2 regions of the Leptolyngbya sp. CCNP1308 genome follow, and region 1 is predicted to be linked to the other one. Evidence: riboswitches for the same ligand, from Rfam matches in the RefSeq annotation. Region 1 holds a riboswitch; the other holds the start of a gene.
The links. A riboswitch is a leader RNA that binds a small molecule or an ion and turns the genes downstream of it on or off. The one in region 1 is predicted to bind cyclic di-AMP.

Region 1 (7,036 bases):
GAAGGCCCCACCGGGTCGGAGGAGTCGATCACAATTAGATCGTAGCTAGCATCGGGGGCGTTGGCTACAAAGGCGATGCCATCTTCAATGCGTAGGTCGAGCTTGGGGTCTTCGAGCGCGCCTGAGAGCGAAGGCAAAAATTCCTTCGAGGCTCGCACTACCGCTTCGTCAATTTCAACCATAGTGACCTTTTCCACCTGGGGATGGCGCAGAATTTCGCGCACGCTGCCGCCGTCGCCGCCGCCGATTACCAGCACATCTTTAAAGGCTGGGTTGAGCAGCATGGGCACGTGGATGATCATCTCGTGGTAGGCGTTTTCATCCTTTTCGCTGCACATCACCATGTTGTCGATGGTGAGCATTTTGCCGTAGGCAAAGGTGTCAAAAATTTCGACGGTTTGGTAGGGCGATTTTTCGCGAAAAATGCGATCGCCCTTGTGGCGAATCGACAGCGCAATGTCGTCATTTTTGTCGGTAAACCAGACGCTGCGGCTCTGTTTTGGGGTGACTAGCTTGTTGGTGGCCTCGTCGCGCAGTTCGCCTAGGTCAACGTCAATCCGCTCCAGCAGTTCGAGCTGACCCCGGTTCATCTCCAGGGCCGAACCGTAGTCGGCCTTAAACGCTGTCTTGAGCTTATCGAAGGAGATCCAGGGGTTGACGGTATCACCACAGGTAAATAAATCTACCGCAGCGTAGCGATACTCAGGCCAGGTGTGGATAGCCAGGTGACTTTCTTGAATCACCACTACCCCAGACACCCCAAAGGGTGAAAAATGGTGAAACACTGAGCTAATCACCGTGGCCCCGGCATCGGCAGCGGCCCCGACCATACTGCTCTCAATCAGCGGCACGTCGTTGAGAATGTCTGACGAACAGCCAAAGAACTCAACCAAAATATGTCGTCCGAGCGAATTCATGCGCCCTTTCCCCCTTAGAGTTGGCCCAAATCAAAGATCGATTACTGTATCACTGTTTCAGAGTCTATTTCCCTAGGTCATGGGCAGTGCCCTGCCTTAGGGATCTTGTAATGGTGTAGACCCCGAGGGTCGTTTTTGCATGTAGGGCAGATCACATTGGGGTAGGGGCGTAGGGGGAGGGGGCGATCGCAATCCGCCGACAACAGGTATACACTGGCTGACAGTTTACTGCATACCTCAAAGCGGGCTGGGTGCGGTGGTCTAAAGACCAGTCCAAGGGCGATCGCGCCGCCGCTGGGCCTAGGACTTTGCCTGCAACTCATCCAGCGTCGCCAGCACCTCTCGACTGTGAATCACCGGCTGCACCCCCAAAAAGCGGGCCTGCATGGTGCCATCGGGGCCAATGATGTAGGTGTGCCGCAGCGACATTGCCCCCAGCCACGATCCATAGGCCTTGCTCACCGCCCCTTTGGGGTCAGACAAGAGCGGAAACTCCAGCCCTTCAGAATCGCAAAACTCAGCATGGGACTCAACGCTGTCGGCGCTGATCCCAACAATCTGGGCATTGCGAGCCTTGTACTCGGCTATATCGCGCTCAAATCGCTGGGCCTCAATGGTGCAGCCTGAGGTGAAGTCGCGCGGATAAAAATACAGCACCACCCACTGATTGCGAAAATCAGCCAGAGAAATTTCCCCATCGCCCGCGTTAGTCGGCAACGTGAACTCAGGAGCCAACTCCCCAATCGGAATCTGGGTACCCCCCAGGGCCAGGGCCGGGGCTGGCGATATTATCCAGCTCAGCCAGGCGAGACAGAGACCCAGAGCGGCCCGCAGTAAACGACGGCGATTCATAGAGAACTGATCCTGTGAAATAGAGGGCGTAAGGGAAGGGCAAAACGGGAAACATCTGCCTTGAGGTCATCCGACCGATAGGGGTTTCTGAAAGCTTTTTAACCAAAGTTTACAATATTGCTGTCCCCTCCCCTCCAGCCAACGGCCCCTTCAAGGAACCTTTACTATGTCTCCTACTGCTGACCTACAGACCATTACCCTTGGCCCCGATGGCCCCACGGTACCAGCGCTGGGAGTGGGTACCTGGGCCTGGGGCGACTCCCTATTTTGGGATTACGGCAAAGCCTATAGCGACAGTGACCTGCACGCCGCCTTTGACGCCTGTCTCGACGCTGGGTTGACCCTGTTTGACACCGCTGAGATCTATGGGTTTGGCCAGTCGGAGCGGCTGCTGGGTCGATTTATGCAGCAGCGCCCTCAGCCGGCCGCCCAGGGCGCAATAGTGGCTACCAAGTACTTTCCGCTGCCCTGGCGATTTTCTAAGCAGTCGGTGGCCGATGCGTTAGCTGCCAGCCTCGATCGCCTCCAGGTAGCCTCAGTAGCCCTCTATCAGGTGCACTGGCCGCTGAGTTTTTTGCTCAGCCAAAAAGACCTCATGCAGGCCCTGGCTGCTGAGGTCAAGCGGGGCCGCATTGGGGCCGTGGGGGTGAGCAACTATTCAGCAAACCAGATGCGCGAAGCCCACGGCTACCTGGCCGAGCAGGGCGTGCCGCTGGCAGTAAACCAGGTGCAGTATTCATTGCTCAACCGCACACCTGAAACCAATGGCGTGATCGCTACAGCCCGAGAACTGGGGGTAACCATTCTGGCCTACAGCCCCCTGGCCCAGGGGTTGCTGACGGGCAAGTATACCCCAGAGGCCGACCTCAAGCCCGCCGGAGCGCGCTGGCTCGACCCGCGCTTTAGCCAAAGCGGCCTCACCAAACTGATGCCGGTAATTCAAGCGCTCCGAGACATGGGTGAAAAAAGAGACCGCACCCCCGCTCAGGTCGCCCTCAACTGGCTGGTGAGCCAGGGCAATGTGCTACCCATTCCTGGCGCTAAAAATGCCCACCAGGCCAGCCAAAATGCCGGTGCCCTCGGCTGGCAACTCACCCCTGAAGAAAAGGCTCAGCTTACCCAACTCACCCAGAGCCATTGCTAGACAACTTCAGGTCAAAATCTGTCTTTAGACAAGTGGCCTTAGCGACAATTTAGCGTAGCTAAGCTGTCGCTAAAGGGGCCAAAGCTAAGAGATCCTAAAAGGATTTCATACCGCGCTAAAAAGCCCAACGCAAAAGTACCTATACCAGCAGATAGAGCGGGTTATTCAAACTGAAATAATGGGTTAGAGAGTGCATGAACCTGCTTGACATTCTCCGTTACTTGCATCTAGACTTCATCTAATCGAACAAGTCAGCCTAGTCTATCGGCACTAAGTGCCCATAGAGCGGGGGAACCAGTAAAGGGGCTAATCTCCGAGTTCTAAATACCCAAATGAGGGTAATCGGAGAAGGACATCTCTCAGTCCTAGCCCGTCAGCTAACCTCGTCGGCATTGAGGGGAGATTGAATCGTCAGCATTTTTAGTAGTGCCTGGCTGTTTCAGTGTCCTAAGTCGTGTTAACACGGCTTGTTCGCTGTCCATGATTAACCTCTAGGAGGGTCTCATGCAGCGTAAGTTGCGCACTCGTGCGGTTGCCCGTTTGGGGCGGCCCGAATCTGTCAATCCACCATTGCGTCTGCCCTTAGAGCGAATTGTCTTGCCGGCGATCGCGTTTCTCGTCGTGCTGCTGGTCTGGTGGGTGATCGCCAGCTTTTTTACCACGCTGATGCCTACGCCCTGGGAGGCCTTCGTCGCCAACCTCGACTATATTTTCAACCCCTTTTTCCGGCGGGGGCCGGGCAATTTGGGCATTGGCTGGCTGCTGTTAGCCAGTTTGCGCCGGGTGCTGTTGGGGTTTTTGCTGGGAACTTTAGTGGCTATTCCAGTTGGCTTTTGGATTGGTCTTTCGCCCCGCGCCATGACGGCCATCAACCCCCTGGTGCAGCTGTTTCGTCCGGTGTCTCCGGTAGCCTGGTTGCCCATTGCCCTGTCGATTTTTAATCTGGCTAACCCATCGGCCATTTTCGTGATTTTTATCACCTCCCTGTGGCCCACAGTAATTAACACTGCCCTGGGTGTAGCCAGCGTTCCCAAAGATTATTTAGACGTGGCACAGGTGCTAGAAATGCCGCGCTGGCGGCAAATGACCAAGATTATTTGGCCCGCTAGTCTACCCTACATTTTCACGGGTTTGCGCCTGAGTTTAGGAATTGCCTGGCTAGTAATTGTGGCAGTTGAAATGCTCACGGGCGGCATTGGCATTGGCTTTTTTATCTGGGATGAATGGAACCGGCTCAGCCTCAGTTCGGTATTTCTGGCGGTGGTTGTTATTGGCCTTACCGGCCTGTTGTTGGACTACGCCATTACCCTGATCGAGCGATGGGTCACCCATCGCCCCACCAAAGCCGTATAGCCCTTAAGCTGGCTGGCAAAGCGGCTCAGGCCACTGCTGAGCAAAGCCTTTGCAAAGCAAATTTTGGGTCGGCAGTCAACCACTGCCGACCTGTCTAAATCACCTCGTGACACCTCACTGACAAAAGGATTAAAGCCATGACCAGGATCAATCGGCGATCGCTCTTGCAGGGGGCGGTTGGGTTTACGGCGGGGCTAGCGGCTTCGGCCTGTAGTCAGGCGCTGCGCCCCAGCGATCGCTCAAGCAGTCCACCCTCCAGCGGGGCGGCGCAGGCCGCCGACATCGAGCAGGTGGTTGACCCAGCCAGTTTAGAGCGATCGCAGATTAAAGTGGGCTACGTGCCCGTCAATGACTGCGCTCCCTTTGCGATCGCCCAGGCCAAAGGGTTTTTCTACAAATACGGGTTGACGGTCACCCTCAACCGCGAGGCCAGCTGGGGCACCTCCCGCGATGGCATCATCTTTGGGCGAGTCGATGCCGCCCCCGTAGTTTCTGGTGCGGTGACCAATGCCCGGGTTGGGGCTGAGGGTGCCCCCCAGGCTCCCATGTGTGCCGCCATGACCATTCACCGCCACGGCAACGCCATGACTATGAACCGTGCCATGTGGGACTATGGTCTGCGCCCCTGGCGAGAATACGAGGGCGACCTGGAGGCCTTTGGCCGCGACTTTCGGGGCTACTTTGACGGGCTGCCACCGACGCAAAAGGTGTGGGCCACGGTACTCAGTTCGGCCATCTACGAATACTTCATTCGCTACCTGTCGGCGGCGGCGGGGGTTGACCCCCTAGAGTCTTTTCGCATCATCATCAATCCGCCGCCGCAGATGGTGTCTAACGTGCGGATTGGGGCGATGCAGGCCTACATGGTGGCCGAGCCGTGGAATACTCGCGCCATCTCTGGCAACGAGGACGTGGGCTTTACCTTTGCCCACGGCAAAGAGATATGGCGGGGCCACCCCGACCGAGTACTGGCGGTAATGGAAGACTTTATCAATGAAAACCCCAACACCTACCGCTCCCTCGTCAAGGCGATGATCGAGGCCTGCCGCTACTGCGATGACCCAGCCAACCGCACCGAAGTAGCGGCAATTATCTCGGATCGATCGTTTACCGGGGCACCGCCCAAATTTACAGAACCCGGCCTGGTGGGCAACTACAACTACGGCGGTTTCGACGGCAAAAGCCGCAAAGTTCAAATACCAGACAGCACCATCTTTTTTGAACTACCCGAGGATCTACCCCATCCCCCTGGAGACCACTCCACCTTTATGTGGCAGTCTCAGTCGATCTGGCTAATGACTCAAGCGGCTCGCTGGGGGCAAATTGCCGAGTTTCCAGCCGATGCCGAGGCCAAAGCTCGCCAGGCCTGGCGCACCGATCTCTATCGAGACATTGCGGCTGAAATGGGCATCGACTGCCCAGCAGAAGACTACAAAGTAGAGCCTGGGGAACTGTTTATTGATGGTGTTGCCTACGACCCTAGCGACCCGGTGGGCTATCTGAATGGGTTTGAGATTCGCGCTAATCGTCCCCAGCGGATTTTTATGGGGTGAGGGTTGGTGGGTTAAAAAGTTGGCACGTTGGAAGGTTGAAAAGTTGGAAGGTTGAGAAATCCTAACCTTTCAACTTTCTAACCTTTAAACCATTTAACCCAACCCCTTTGCGGCGAAACAGTCTTCCGTTATTTAGATGCACTATTCAGGAGAAAACCATGGTTAAGTCAAGTCAATATTCGCAGCCCTCTGATCAACGGCAGGCTGAGTTTGAAACCGATTTTTTGGTCGTTCAAGACCTGGTGAAAGCCTACCCTAGCGCTGGCGGCGACCCCACGGTGGTGCTCGACAACATCAATCTCACCGTTGGAGCAAACGAGTTTATCGCCATTATTGGCCACTCGGGCTGCGGCAAATCGACGCTGCTCAAAATTGTCAGTGGGCTAGAGCAGGCTACCTCTGGCGGGGTGTTCTTGGAGGGTTCACCCATTAAAAAACCAGGGGCCGATCGCATGATGGTGTTTCAGCAATACTCGCTGCTGCCCTGGCTGACGGTGCGCGAAAACGTGCGGCTAGCGGTAAATGAGGTGTGCGATCAGCTCTCTCCCCGCGATCGCACCGACCTCGTCGAAGAACACCTGGCGATGGTGAACCTCACCGCCGCCGCCGAGAAATACCCCGATGAGCTGTCGGGCGGCATGAAGCAGCGGGTGGGCATTGCCCGTGCCCTGGCCATTCGGCCAAAAATGCTGCTGATGGATGAACCCTTTGGTGCCCTCGACGCCCTCACCCGCAGCCACCTCCAGCGCCAGGTGCTCGACATTTGGGAGCGCAACCCCCAGGCGGTGATGATGATTACCCACGATGTGGACGAGGCCATCTATATGGCCGATCGCATTGTGATGATGACCAACGGCCCCAATGCCCAGATTGGCGAAATTCTGACCGTGCCCTTTGACCACCCGCGCGATCGCACCGCCCTGCGGGAGTCGTCAGAATATTACGATCTGCGCAACCACGCCCTGGGGTTCCTCGACAGCTACTTTGAGCAAATGGCCAGCTAGCAGGCTTTTGTCAGGTCAGGCTTGCAGGCTACTGAGTAACAGCCAGGCAGGATTAGCCAGACTGGCCTACTGCACCTTAACCTAGCTGCCACCATAGCTATGGCTATGACCCGAAGGGGGAAAGAGGGTGGCGATCGCCGCCCTCTTTTTGGTTACTTTAGCAACCGCAAAATACCTCCAGCGGAAGATGTTTTTAGGGGAAACATGCCGACT
Region 2 (14,351 bases), on a different contig from region 1:
TTCCATGTCCTGGGGCGGAAGTTCACTCAGAGCGTCGAAGAGTTGAGAGCGTTCGGTTAGAGTCATCACTGACGCTGGAATACTGGACTTTGGGCAGGTTGCCTTTTACACCAATGTTACTTCAATCAAGATGGCTTGGCTTTTCCAGCTATTCAGTACGAGATTAGCCTCCATACTGCCCGCTAATCCCACCAGTAGGAGACGACGATCGCATCTCGATCCTGGTCAGCCTGCTTGCCCCACAGGCCATCCTTCAACCGCAGCGACAGGTAGTTCCTAAACTTCCAGTCTTCCTCCTCTTCGAGGGAGCCATCAAAGGCAGAGACCTCATCGGCCTTCCACTTTTTACCCAACTCCATCAGCTGCGCCACGATCGCATCCCGGTTCTCCGTCAAAATATAGAGCGTATCTGCCGGGTACTGCACAAAGTGAATGATGCTGGCGTCTGGCATAGGGCGATAGTTCGCCATCGCCAGCAGCGTATCCACCACGCCGTTAAAACTTAGCCCGTGTTTGTCGGGGGCAAAGACAGGCTTGGTAAACAAAAAGCTCTCCCACAGGTCAGGATGGTTCGCTAAGTCAGTAATCACCTGCGGCCCGTCGAACAGATTGAACTGCCGCTGCCACACCAGAGCCGCAAACAACTCTTGGGGCGCGTAGGTTTCTGCCAGATGTTGTACTTTGCTCAGCTCAAGCATGGGGGCACCTCAAAACTAGGCCGGGTTGCGCTGGGCCTGCTGTAGCTCTGCGATCGCAGCCTTGACCTGCTGCTGGTGCTGCCGCCGCCGTTGGTAGTGGGCTACACCCTGCTCAATCTGTGCGTTCCTAGGGTCATCGGCGTTACCGAACACCATGCCACCGAAGAACGAGACCCAGCCCTTCTTATCGGGTTCAGCCGTTTCGTAGTCGCGAATGCGCTCGTCTACGCATTGGCTCACATGGTCTAAAATCTCTGCATCAGACTTGTCAGCCCAGGATAGATCAATACCGGGATACTGCCGAATCACCTCCCAGATGTGAACCGGAATCGGCACCGTTACCCGGTTGTATGAAGCCTCAAACTGCACCTGCTCTAACTCCAGGTATACGTAGTTGTCGTCCAGCGCTTCATGATAGAAGTGAAACGTCTGCCCATAGGCGATAGTAGCTTTTGTAGACATGGTGAATACCTGCCCTAGATGAACGTAAAGTGAGCATAGGAAACAAGTCTATGCCCATCCTTACGAAGTTTGGGGCAGCTGGACAAAGCAGAACGTGCCCAGCCTATACCTTCATTAATCCACGGGTCTGTCGCGCCTCAGCAAGCTAAACACCTCCCCCTGCTCTGGCGCGATCGCCCCCTGCAGCACCCCACCACTCTATTGTCAGAGCTGCATCCTTTAGTGTGAGGCCGCAACGCTTTAGTGCGAAAGCCCAACATTCGATTGTCAGACCGCAATGCTTTAGTGCAACGGCGCAACATTCGATTGCAAGGCCGCAACATCTTAAGTTGCGGCGCGACAATGCTGCTGCAACAGCACAACCCTTTAAGTAGTCAATACACAATGCTTCTGTCATAGAGCAACTTCGAATAGTCGCCCGCTGCACCATTAACTGCTCAATATACAATGCTGCTGTCATTGCTGCAAATCAATCATTCTCGCCCTGCATCACTATTGTTGCGCCACACCTTGCTTCGACCCGTTGTAGCAGTCATCCAGGCTTTATCAAAACTGCTGGTGTTGGGTCACAATCTTTCAAATCGAGGCCGCAGTATGCTTCCTGCACCGGGCAATCTTGGCCATAGACGAGACAACGCCATTTTGGCCATGCAGCAAAAAGAAATCGAGCTGCAAGTCATGGTCAAAGCCGCATCCGATGCCGCCCGCCAGGCCGAATGGGACTTTCACAACTCGATTTTGGGCATGAAGGAAGCCGTGCGGGCGCAGTTTGGCCCCGACAGCAACGCCGCCCAGGCGATCGGCTACAAGAAAAAGTCAGAGCGCAAGCGCCCCCGCCGCCGCAGCGCTTAGTGCAGTTGTAGATACTGTTTAAGCTGCTTGCTGTAAGCTAAAGAACCCCGAACTTTTTGAAAAATCCGGGGTTTTTGGTCAGGGAAGATACTTCTTCAACAGCAGGCTGAGCTTATCTAGGGTCGCCTGGGGTGCTTTGTCGAGGGGCGTAATGATGGCGTACTTTAGCGCCGAGTGGGCCTCCGACTCGGGCGGATTGGCCGCAATGCGGTTCACCACTTCGCGAATCACCCGCTGGGCGTTGACGGCGTTCTTTTGCAGGTTGCCGATCACCATCTCAACGGTGACGCTGTCGTGGTCGGGGTGCCAGCAGTCGTAGTCGGTGACCAGGGCCAGGGTGGCGTAGGCGATCTCGGCCTCGCGGGCCAGCTTGGCCTCGGGCAGGTTGGTCATGCCGATGATGGTCGCACCCCAGCTGCGGTACAGCTCCGATTCGGCCTTGGTAGAGAAGGCTGGCCCTTCCATGCAGACGTAGGTGCCGCCCCGGTGCAAATCAACATCCGGCAGTTCCAGGCTTTCGACGGCATCGGCCAGCACCTTGGCCAGGGCATTGCACACCGGGTCGCCAAAGGTAATGTGCCCCACCAGCCCCTCGCCAAAGAAGGTGTTGACGCGGTTGCGGGTGCGATCGATAAACTGGTCGGGCACCACCATATCCAACGGCTTGGCCGCCTCTTTGAGCGAACCCACGGCGGAAGCCGAAATCAGATATTCCACCCCGAGAGATTTCATCGCGTAGATGTTGGCGCGAAAGGGCAGCTCGGTGGGCATGAGGGTGTGGCCGCGCCCGTGGCGGGCCAAAAATGCCACGCGAGTGCCATCCAGCGTGCCGAGAATAATCGCGTCGGAGGGGCTGCCAAAGGGCGTGTCAATGCGAATTTCTTCGATGTCGGTGAGGGCTTCCATTTGGTAGAGGCCGCTGCCGCCGATGATGCCAATCTGTGCCTGTGGTGCCGCCATGGTGGTTACTGTCTAAAGCTGGACTGCCTTATGATACCTGGGGTTGCTGTAATAGCCAGAGGCCGGTGGTGGTCATGCCTGAGTCATCTGGGCGCACCAGCAGAAAGTGGAGCCCCTGGCTCTCTCGTTTGCGCTGCTCAAAGCGCTGGCCAGCAGTGGCGACATCGGGGTCGCTAAAGGTGGTGAAGACCCAGCGATCGCACAGTCCCGCCTCCAAAATCAGCCCATCCGGCTCCCCCCGCACGTAGCTCAGCCAGGCGGGAGCATTGGCCTGAATCCACTGGGCCAGGGCCATCGCCTGCCGCCCCGCATCCACCACAATGCCAGGAATTGGCGTGGTGCTGGCCAAGCCCAGACGAGAGGGCATGAGATTGGGCGGCAGGTGGCGTAAGGGAATGGGTTCGTGGGGCAGGGTTTGTTCAAAGTCGTAGGCCGATAGCGCCGTAAAGCCCCAGCTATCCCCCCAGAGATTTTCCGGCAGGGGCAGCGGCGGTGGCGACTCGATGTGCAGCGGGTTGTAGGGCACCGGAATGGCGTTGGGCTGACTGGGATACCACTTGGCCCGCTGCTGAAGCCACTGGTGCAGGGTGGGGGTATGGCGCGTCGGTTCGACCGCAATCCCCAGCGACTTACAGCTAACGGTCAGCAGCGAGAGCGCCTGGGGCCGAAACACCTGAATTTTCTCGGGGGGGGTGCCAGCTTTTTCTAGCGCGAGGCCCACCTGTTCGCTCACCCAGGCTTTGTTCACCGCTGCTTGGGGAGCCGTAGCCCCGTAGCTAAAGGCAAAATCATCGCTGCATAGCAAGATTTCCCAGAGGGGTTCGCCGCTAGGGCTAGCCAGGGGCGGACGGTGCAGATCTGCCTGCCAGATAGTCATGATCTGGAGCTGGCCGAGACGGGCTCAGCACTGAGAGTATACCGCTGGGTGACAGCGCAGCAGGACAGCGACGCCCGCAGGCCAAACTCGTTGCGAAAGTAGGCCACCGGGCGATCGGGGCTGAGGCGGGGAACCCAGGAGGTGGCGGAACTCATACCTGAGATCTGTACTGGAGGAGAAGACTGCGTATACATTACCCAAGAGTACTCCAACCGATCAAATATTCAGATTTTTTACAGGGAGGATGCAGCATGGCGGAGGTGTACTGGCTAAAAGTGAGCCAACTCCGGTTTCAGCCTCTAACGTAGAAGGCACGGTCGGTTGGGATTTGGGTAAATAGCCCCGCCATAAATTGTAAATTGAGCGATCGCAAGGGTAAAAAACTGGCCAAGCTGGGACTTCCGCTGCCGATGGGCAACCATCCCCTTGACCAGCTTTGATTTTTTAACCGCTGCGGCCAAAACAGCGGCTTTTGTACAACCTGCTCACTCAAAATTAAGGTACTAGACTACTAGTCCATCGCATTACAGCGACCATAGCACTGACTCCGACGACGATCCACAGTAGAAAGGCATGGCGGGTGAGGGTGAGGGCTTGATCGATGCGATCGCCCCCAATCTCCCCCACTGCATCCCCCAGCAGCGGTTTCTCTTTCACCTGACCTCTATATATATTCTGTCCGCCCAGCTGCACTCCCAGGGCAGCGGCGTAGGCGCACTCGCTCCAGCCCGCGTTGGGGCTGGGGTCGGCAGGGGCATCACGGCGGCAAATAGCCCAGACCCGGCGGGGATTTCCCGACAGCAGGGCAATGGTCGCTACCGTCAGGCGGCAGGGCAGCCAGGTCAGCCCATCCTCAAAGCGGGCGCTAAACCAGCCCAGGTGGGTGTAGGGGCTTTCTCGGTAGCCAATCATCGAGTCTAGGGTGCTGGCGGCTTTGTAGGCTAGGGCCATGGGTACACTGCCCCAGGGCAGAAAAGCTCCTACCAAGGCGTAAAACAGCGGAGCCAGCACGCCGTCGGTGGCGTTCTCGCTGACGGTTTCGAGCACCGCGCGCAAAATCTCAGGCTCATCCAGGTTCTCGGTGTCGCGACCCACGTAGAGGGCCAGCCGCTGCCGCGCCAGGGGAATATTGCCCGACTCCAGCGGGGCCAGCACGTCTTCCGCCGCCCGCCGCAGGCTGCGCCCAGCAAAGCAGCTGGCCAAGAGCACCACTTCACACCCTAGCCCGACAGCAGGATGAACCATCCCGGCCAGGCGCACCATGCCCCATCCCACCAGCCCGCTGCCGAGAATGATGCCCAGACCGAGGAGAACGCCTAGCGATCGCTCCCCCAATGACGACAACTTGAGGCGAAAAATGCTCTGCGAACCCCAGGTAATCACCTGGCCGATCGCCTGTACGGGATGGGGCCAGCCCCAGGGGTCGCCGACGATGCGATCGAGGGCGGCTGCCAGTACCAGTGCGATCGCGTGGTTAAACCACAAAGCTGACATCATCCCCCTGGGCCGCCTGCCAACTGCGGGCATCGAAATACAAGTCTTCCAGAGAAATACTATAGAGGGCTTCGTTCAGCTTTTGGGAAAGCCGGTTCCACACCGCGAAGGTAACCCAGTCTTCGGCCTGGTCGGCCTGGGGGCTGTGGCGCGGCAACGGGTCAACCTGTTCACCTACGGCGGCTAATATTTGGCCCAAAAAAATTTGGTCAGCGGGCTTAGCTAACCGATAGCCGCCCTGGGGGCCGCGCACCGATTCCACAATGCCGGCCCGCCGCAGTTCAATCAGTAATTTTTCTAGGTAGGGCGGCGGCAGCCCCTGACGCGCCGCAATGGTGTGTACCGAGACAGGGCGGCGGGAGGGATGCAGCGTCAGGTCGAGCAGTGCCTTAACACTGTAATGTCCGCGAGTTGTTAGTTTCATCTGATTTAAATCATCCCGCCGGTTGCCACTATTCTACGGTGTTCATGGAGGACAAAAAGACGGTTCTTTTGTGCCCTAGGGCTACACAGTTAGGAGCGCAAAAAAAGAGAGTGCAAAAAACTATTTCGCTGTAGTATCATTTTGCGTGTTGTCATTAAAGTAGAGCCAGGTAGAACAGGTCTGCTGTTCCTGCTCAAAGTGTTTGGAGCAAACCGTTGTGAACGAGAATAGAGTGAATGGCTAAGGCAACCCAGGTAGAACCACTGATTGGTCAAGAGCTACTACAAAAGGTCAAAGATCTCGACGAGCTTAGCAAAGAAGACAAGGCAAAAGCCTGTGGCTATTACACGTTGACCAAGGCGGGCAAACCCCGGGTCAACATGATGAAATTTCTCAACGCCCTGCTTGAGGCGGAGGGTATTCAGTTTGATAGCGTCCAGAACGGCAACGGGCGCGGCGGACGGAGCGCCAGTTTTCGCATTACGGTGCAGTCTAACGGCAACCTACTGATCGGCTCGGCCTACACCAAGCAGATGGGGCTCAAAGCGGGCGACGAGTTTGAAATTACCCTGGGGCGCAAGCATATCCGGCTCAAGCAGCTGGGAGAAAATGGTGCCCTGATGGACGACGATGAGTAGAAAATCTGAGCGGTAGGTACTCCCTTTAGGTTTTGGGCGAGAGTGATCCGTTTTTAGGTCGCTTGAGTACAATGGGCGAACCAAGTCCACAAGGGTTTGGTTCGCCTTTTTTTAGTGCTCCTTAGCCCTCTACCGGGCTCACTCTTTGCCAATGCCTTTAAGGGGGCGAAGTGGCTCTTTTTACTGCTGGAAAGCGGGAGATTTTTTCATCGCCCAGCAGCAGGCAAGATGGGTTTGAAAATACAGAATCGTACGATTGGTTCATGAACTTTCCTATAGTTTTAGACATTGCCCTAGGGCTAGTCTTTATCTTTTTTGTGCTGAGCCTGCTGGCGAGTGAGGCCCAGGAAATTATTGGCACGCTTTTGCAATGGCGAGCGGAGCATCTTAAGCAGTCCATTGAAGTGCTGCTGGCGGGCAACGATCGCGATCGCGAAGCGTCGGCCCAGGCTCTGGCGGACGCCCTCTACGAAAGCCCCTGGATTCGCGGGTTGAACCAGGAGGCTAAGGGGTCGATCGCGCGATCGTTTCGGCGCATTTCGCACTTGATTGGCCGCGTTTACCGCACCCTGACCGGCCAGCGCAATGTGTTTGGGGTGGGCAAAACCAGCGGCCCCAGCTACATTCCGCCCGAGGCCTTTGCCAACAGTCTGCTAGAGCGCATGCAGCTGGGCAACCTGTGGCAGGTGCTGGCCAACGATCGCATCCACGGTTTTGCCCGCGATCGCGTCCTCGGCCCTGTCACCAACATTCTCAGCGACCTCAAGGCCAGCACCGGCAACGAGTTTTTGCTCAACAGCGAACTTCAGCAGCTAGAGCAGGGCATCCGTACAATTATCGACGACTTTCAGGCGGGCATTGTCTCGCTGCCCGAAAGCCTCGATCGCGTTGTCAACCGTCTGGAGGAGTTTGGGCTGATGGCAACGGATGTATTACCTGACGGCCATCCCCTCACTGAAACGTTTTTGCGTCGCCTGGAGTATATCAAGCGCGGGCTGGCCAGCACCCCCACCGAGCGGGCGGCTATGCTCAGTAAACTGCGACCCAACGTGGCCCAGCTGCTCGACATTTTTGACGACAACAGCCCCGCCTACAGCGAGTTAAAGCGTCTAGCTCAGGGCGGCAACCTCGATGCCCAGGCGCTGATCGATCGCCTAGCTCAGGCTCCCATTACCCCGGCTTTGCGCAGCAGTCTGGCGGCGATCGCCCGCAAGATCGAAGTTACCGCCGACAGCACCCGCGACGATGTCAAACTGTTTGGCCTCGAACTCGAAAAGTGGTTCGATCGCGGCATGGAGCGGGCCACCGGGGTCTACAAGCGCAACGCCAAGGCCGTCGCGCTGATGATTGGCATTGCCACGGCAGTTTCCATCAACGCCGACTCGTTTCACATCGCCACTCGCCTGGCCGTGGACCCGATTCTGCGCGACTCGATTACCCAGACCGCCGACCAGCTGGTAGCCGAGTCTACTGGCGACTTGGGCCAAGACATTGAGCAGGTGCAGACCGCTGTAAACCAAGCTCTTGATGAGATTCCCTTTCCGCTGGGCTATGGCGAGATGGTGATGCAGCAGCAGCTCGCCGCCGAGGAGGCCTGGCCGATTCCCTTTGTGCCGCGCCGCCTGCTGGGCTGGCTAATCAGCGGGTTTGCCATCTCTATGGGGTCAACGTTCTGGTTTAACGTGCTGAAGAAGGTGGTGAATGTGCGCAATACGGGGGAGAAGCCGGAGTAGGTGAGGTGGATGAGGGAGGTGAGGGAGATAGGGGTGATGGGGGAGTTGTTTGGGCAGGAATATATTTGTAGGCAGGCACTGAATCTCTATAAAACGGCTGAACTGGAGGGGTTGGTGACCCAGGCGGCGGTGGGGCGGCATCTGAGGCGGGTAGAGGCTGAGCAGCAGTCCTCCAATGCCTACGCCGTGGTGCTCTGTGAGGATGACTATCCTGGCTGGATCAATGCCGCTGATTGGGATGCGCTCCAGCCTGCCGAGCAACCCTATCAGCCCGTTTCCCTCGATCGCAGCGCCATTGCGCCTCGCCTGCCGGAGGCGATCGCCTTTACAGAGCGGGCGATGGCGATGCCAAATACCTATCTGTGGGGCGGCACGGTTGGCCCCAATTACGACTGCTCGGGGCTGATGCAGGCGGCCTTTGCCTCGGTGGGCATTCGCCTGCCCCGCGACTCGTACCAGCAGGAGGCCTTTACCCAGCCCGTCGCCTGGGATGAGCTGACGCCGGGGGACTTAATCTTTTTTGGCACGCCTGAACGCACGAAGCACGTTGCCCTCTACCTAGGCCAGGGCGACTATATTCACAGTTCGGGGATTGATCAGGGCCGCAACGGGATTGGTATTGACTCGTTAAGTAATCTGTCGCATCCCGTGAGCGCGGCCTACCACCAGCAGCTGCGCCGGGCGGGGCGGGTAATGACCAGCTACTGCTCGGGCGGCGCGCTATAGTCCAAGCAGCGTTTGCCTGTTTGAGGGTCGCCCTTGTCGTTTTTGCATGCTGCCTGGCTCAAGCGCCTGAAGCCTCTGGCCCGCTGGGTGGTGGTGGGTGCAGCGATCGCCTTCTTGCTCCACACCCTGGTGCGCCACTGGGATGACATCAGCTCCCTGCGCATTAGCCCCCAGGGCTGGAGCCTGCTGCTGCTGGCCCTGGGCGTCACGCTGCTGGCCCACACCTGGGCAGGCTGGGTGTGGAGCTGGGCCCTGCAAGCCCTGCAACAGCCCATCCCCGGCAGCTGGAGCGCCCCCGTTTACCTGCAAACCAATCTGCTGAAATATCTGCCCGGCAACGTCTGGCACTTTTTTGGCCGAGTGCGCGCCCTGCGGAGTGCGGGGGTCGATAACGGCACGGCCATCATCGGCGTCGCCCTAGAACCTCTCCTTATGGCCGCCGCCGCCCTAGTAGTGGGTATCGCCACCCCTACCCACTACTGGCCCTTGCAGCTCTTGAGCTTGGGCGTCGTCCTCGCCACCCTTTCTCCCCGCTGGCTCAATCCCTTGGTCAATCGCCTGGGCCGCTCCAAAACTGCTGCTATCACCGCCAGCGAATCTCCCTCACCTCCCCCAATTCAAAATTCAAAATTCAAAATTCAAAATTCCCCCTCTCCCGGTCTCCGCCACTACCCCCTCAAACCCCTCCTCGGCCAGTTCGGCTACATAGCCCTGCGCGGCATCGGCTTCTGCCTGGTGCTCAACGCCGTGACACCGCTGGCGGCGATCGCTTGGCCCAGTACGATCAGCGCCTTTAGCCTGGCCTGGCTGGGGGGATTGGTAGTGCCGGGCGCACCGGGGGGGCTGGGCGTATTTGAGGCGATCGCCCTCAGTCTGCTCCAGGGTCAGTTCTCTGCCGCCGTGGTGCTGAGCGCGGTGGTGCTGTACCGGGTGGTCAGTACCCTGGCCGAGGCTCTAGGAGCGGGGTTGGCCACGCTTGATCAAAGCCTTTCCAGTACACTCAAGTAAATTGCCTATCCCCAGACGGCAGTGATACGGTTTTTGATGGTCTTCCCCGTTGTGCCGAAGCTGCCATGACATCTACCCAGTCCCCCTCGGTTTCTGCACTGCCCGCGCTCACGGTTCCCATCGACATTTCGGTGGTGGTGCCGGTGTACAACGAGTACGACAGCCTGCCTGCCCTGGTTGAGGCCATCACTAGAGCGCTCGACGGGCTGGGCTACAGCTACGAAATTTTGGGGGTAGACGATGGCTCTACCGATGGTTCGAGCGATCGCCTGCGCGAGCTGGCCCAGCAGTATCCCCAACTGCGGGCGGTGATTTTGCGCCGCAACTACGGCCAAACCGCCGCCATGGCCGCCGGATTTGACCATTCCCGGGGCCAGATCGTGATTACTATGGATGGCGATCTGCAAAACGACCCCGCCGACATTCCCCGCCTGCTCGATCGCCTCAACGAGGGCTACGACCTGGTCAGCGGCTGGCGCAAAAATCGCCAAGACAACACCCTCACCCGGCTGATTCCCTCCAAAATTGCCAACTGGCTGATTGCTGGCGTTACCGGGGTTGAGCTGCACGACTACGGCTGTTCCCTCAAGGCCTACCGGGCCGAGGTGATTCGCGACCTCAACCTCTACGGCGAGCTGCACCGCTTTTTGCCTGCCCTGGCCTTTATCGAAGGGGCACGCATTACCGAAATGCCCGTCACCCACCACCCCCGCCGCTTTGGCACCAGTAAGTACGGCCTGGGCCGCACCCTGCGCGTGGTGATGGATATGCTCACCGTCTACTTTATGAAAAAGTTTCTCACCCGGCCCATGCATGTGTTTGGCAGCCTGGGGCTGGCGTCGATGGCGGCGGGCATTGCCCTGGGGGTTTATCTCACCCTGGTAAAGATTTTGGCTGACCAGGATATCGGCGATCGCCCCCTCCTTGTCCTTGCCGTTGTCCTTCTGCTGGCAGGTATCCAGCTCTTCAGCTTTGGCCTGCTGGCCGAACTGCTGATGCGCACCTACCACGAATCGCAGCAGCGACCCATCTATCGGGTGCGTGAGGTGGTCAGCAACGCTGCATCTCAAGATTAGACTGTCCTAACTAAAGAAATTTCTAGAAAAGAAGATCCCTACTTTATTCGGCGACTGTAGCCACCGTAGGGTGGGCACTGCCCACCATTAGGAAGAAAGTTTTCCGGAAATCGCCTAAATACTTTACTTTTCCGGGATCTCACCGCGACCGGCCCAACGGGAGGAGTTGGCGTTTTTGGAGTCCTTGGAAAGGATGTGTTTTTGGGTGAGATACGCCTAGCCCGTCCTCGGTATCCGGTGGCCCGTGAGCATTTGCGGATTGTTGAATCTGGGCAAACGTGCTAGATTCTGCTTCAACTCAATAGTTACGCTGCCTAATTCAGCGCTCGTTAAGAGTTCGCTGAAGCGGAGGAACCAACTTTTGGGGCTTATCTCAGGGCGAAACGCATCGCCAGAGAAGGGGATCTCTCACCCCTCGCCCGTCAGCTAACTCCGTCGGCCTTGGGAGAGAACGTACTGGAAGCTTTTTTTAACGCTATCCGTAGTTCTCCTACGACAGTTAACCCCTCGATGACAGTCGTCATCGAAGGGTTTTGTTTAGCACCACAACAAGGAGACAGGCTATGGAAATCTGGTCTGAGATCACCGCGTCGGTGGTCTTTTTTGGAGTCTTGGCCCTGATTGCCACCGAGCGCATGCACCTCACCGTTGCGGCCTTTTTGGGAGCAATGCTGCTGATATTTTTCCATGTGCTCACCCTCGACCAAGCGATTGGCTACATCGGCAACAGCCACGCCACCCTGGCGCTGTTCTTTGGGGTGATGGTGATGGTGCGCGCCTTTGAGCCCACCAAGATTTTTGAATACCTGGCTACCCAAATGGTGATTATGGCTCGCGGCGAAGGCAAGCGGTTGCTGCTGGGCATTGTGGCCATCACCACGCCGATCTGCGCCATGCTGCCCAACGCCACCACGGTCATGCTGCTGGCCCCGCTGATTCCGCCTATGGCGGCAGAACTCAACATCAACTTTGTGCCCCTGCTGATTTTGATGGTTTTTGTGGCCAACAGCGCTGGCCTGCTGACCCTGGTGGGTGACCCGGCCACCTTTATCGTGGGCGACGCAATCAACATGAGCTTTTTGGAGTATCTCACTAAGCTCAGCCTGGGGGGTGTGGTGGCGATCGCCACCATTGTCGTCATACTACCCATCCTCTTTCCCAACACCTGGAACAAAAAGCTGGCTGACCTTGACCACCTGCCCCACCCGGTCGTCAACCATCCCCGCATGCTGGCCCTGGGCGGGCTGATTGTCGGGCTGGTGCTGGTGCTGTTTGTGGTGGGCGAAAGCCTGCCGGTGCCGATATCTCCGGCGGCGATAGCTCTGCTCGGTGCCGCCCTCTGCCTGCTGCTCACCCACCACAGCGGCATTGACACAGTGCACAACATTCTGCGCGATGTTGACTGGAGCACGCTGGTCTTCTTCATGAGCGTGTTTGTGCTGATTGGCGGCCTGCAAGAAACTGGGGTGATCAGCTCGGCCTCGGGCCTGCTGGGGGTGGTGATCGGCCAAAATATTGCCCTGGGCGCGATGCTGCTGCTGTTTGTCACCGGCATTCTCTCCAGCCTGATTCCCAACATTCCCCTGGTGGTGGCGATGGTGCCCCTGCTGAAGGAATACCTGGTGAACGTGAATCTTGCCGGGCCAGAGCTGATGTCACCCGACTTTGCCGGGCAGATTCCGCCCGAAATTTTGCCGCTGTTTGCGGCGATGATGTTTGGCGCAACCCTGGGCGGCAACGGCACCCTGGTAGGCGCATCGTCGAACATTGTGGCGGCGGGAATTGCCGAGCAGCACGGCAAACCAATTTCGTTCCGGCAGTTTTTGAGCTACGGCCTGCCGATCATGGCGCTACAGCTCATCACCATCAGTGCCTACGTGGGGATTCGATTTCTGCTGTAGGCTGCGACTCCAAGGGGGCGATCGCTATGCCGACGAGTAGATGCGCTAAATCAAAATCAAAGCATTTAGCGATCGCACTCCAGAATCAACGCCCCTCTTTTTGGGGATGAGAAAACCCGCTAGCCAACTGTGGTTGGCGGGTTTCTTGAAAGGGCACCGTCATGGGATAGATATTAATTAGAGGTCATGCGATCGCCCCAATTAATACTTATTTTTTTGGCGATCAGATGATTTCATCGTGGATGTTCATCCTCAAGGAGATCTTTCAAATGCATGGGGATCATCTCCTCCCTGGGGAAGACTTCACTTTGTAAAATTATCCTTACGTTGTAGTGAGAGCTTGTGGAGCTTAGAGCTTTAACTCTCGCCTTTGCGATCAATTTTTCTAAGCAAAAACCCTTTCAGCTTGGCGAAAAAGCATCGAAAAGCAGATGTAAAGACTTTTGGATCACAAGCCAAGATTCTTTTGCTAGTAGAAAGCAACAGCGAATCTTGTACAAAATCCAATTTTGAGGTCCGCGATGAAACGACTATCTATAGGCACAATTTCAGCACTTTTTCTCGCAGGGGTAGCTGCGCCTGCCGCCTTTGCCGAAACTCAAGGAACTTTGCAGTCTCAAGCTCCCGGTCAGCAACAAACTCCTGGGCAGATGCAAGCTCCCAACCAAGCGCCTGAGCGGGTGCCTGGGCAAAATCCAGAGTCTTATCCTAACCAAACTCCGGGCCGCCAACAGCCGCGATCTCAGGATTCTGGGCAAATGCAAACCCCTAGCATGGATCGGACTCCCAGCCAGGCTCCTAATCAAGCGCCTGAGCGGGTGCCTGGGCAAAATCCAGAGTCCTATCCCAACCAAACCCCGGGCCGCCAACAGCCCCGATCGCAAGATTCTGGGCAGATGCAAACTCCCGGCATGGATCGGACTCCCAGCCAGGCTCCTAATCAAGCGCCTGAGCGAGTACCTGGGCAAAATCCAGAGTCCTATCCCAACCAAACTCCGGGCCGCCAACAGCCCCGATCGCAAGATTCTGGACAGATGCAAACCCCTGGGCAAACCTCAATGCCCAGCACTGAGTTGAACAGCATGGGCATGGGTGAGTCTCTCTCCACTGATCTAGTGAGCCCGTTCCAGCTGGCCTACATGGCCGTTAGGGGCGAGCTAAACCAAGGCGGCGGCGAAGGTTACTCGGCTCACAAGGCGCGCCAAGGCAATGCCGAGGGTCAAAACATCGTTGAAGCTGCTATCAACCAGGGCTATATCAGCAGCGCCCTCATGGAAGACCAGGGCTACATTGACAGTGTTAACCAAGTTCTGAGAATGCGAGCTTCTGACTGGAGAGGCTAGAGTCCTCCAGTGGTAAGGCTCTAGGGTCAATCTGCCATCCATAGGTCTCCCCCGCCTGGCGCGATCACAATCGCACTGGTGGGGGAGACCTGTTGCTGGGGGGCTAGGCGCTGGCTGGGCAGAAACGTTGTCTGAAGGCAGAGGCTATGTCAGCGATCG

Region 2: linked by a shared signal. The riboswitch ahead of VB780_RS26195 (SLC13 family permease) and the one ahead of ntrB (nitrate ABC transporter permease) in region 1 are both predicted to bind cyclic di-AMP.

What each region holds. Positions count from the first base shown of each region.
Region 1 is NZ_JAYGIH010000111.1:22,021-29,056, forward strand. Features, by position in the region: gene speE (polyamine aminopropyltransferase) at 1-917, opposite strand, end outside; gene VB780_RS28975 (peroxiredoxin) at 1,218-1,769, opposite strand; gene VB780_RS28980 (aldo/keto reductase) at 1,936-2,913, shown strand; cyclic di-AMP (ydaO/yuaA leader) riboswitch at 3,157-3,320, shown strand; gene ntrB (nitrate ABC transporter permease) at 3,418-4,266, shown strand; gene VB780_RS28990 (ABC transporter substrate-binding protein) at 4,404-5,819, shown strand; gene VB780_RS28995 (ABC transporter ATP-binding protein) at 5,978-6,823, shown strand.
Region 2 is NZ_JAYGIH010000105.1:112,123-126,473, reverse strand. Features, by position in the region: gene VB780_RS26265 (HEAT repeat domain-containing protein) at 1-66, opposite strand, end outside; gene VB780_RS26260 (hypothetical protein) at 183-698, opposite strand; gene VB780_RS26255 (hypothetical protein) at 714-1,160, opposite strand; gene VB780_RS26250 (hypothetical protein) at 1,755-2,012, shown strand; gene VB780_RS26245 (S-methyl-5'-thioadenosine phosphorylase) at 2,091-2,972, opposite strand; gene VB780_RS26240 (Tab2/Atab2 family RNA-binding protein) at 3,001-3,849, opposite strand; gene VB780_RS26235 (hypothetical protein) at 3,846-4,004, opposite strand; gene cbiB (adenosylcobinamide-phosphate synthase CbiB) at 4,345-5,346, opposite strand; gene VB780_RS26225 (Rrf2 family transcriptional regulator) at 5,324-5,767, opposite strand; gene VB780_RS26220 (AbrB family transcriptional regulator) at 6,004-6,405, shown strand; gene VB780_RS26215 (hypothetical protein) at 6,669-8,138, shown strand; gene VB780_RS26210 (C40 family peptidase) at 8,175-8,864, shown strand; gene VB780_RS26205 (UPF0104 family protein) at 8,898-9,872, shown strand; gene VB780_RS26200 (glycosyltransferase family 2 protein) at 9,938-10,948, shown strand; cyclic di-AMP (ydaO/yuaA leader) riboswitch at 11,250-11,403, shown strand; gene VB780_RS26195 (SLC13 family permease) at 11,512-12,849, shown strand; gene VB780_RS26190 (hypothetical protein) at 13,623-14,192, shown strand.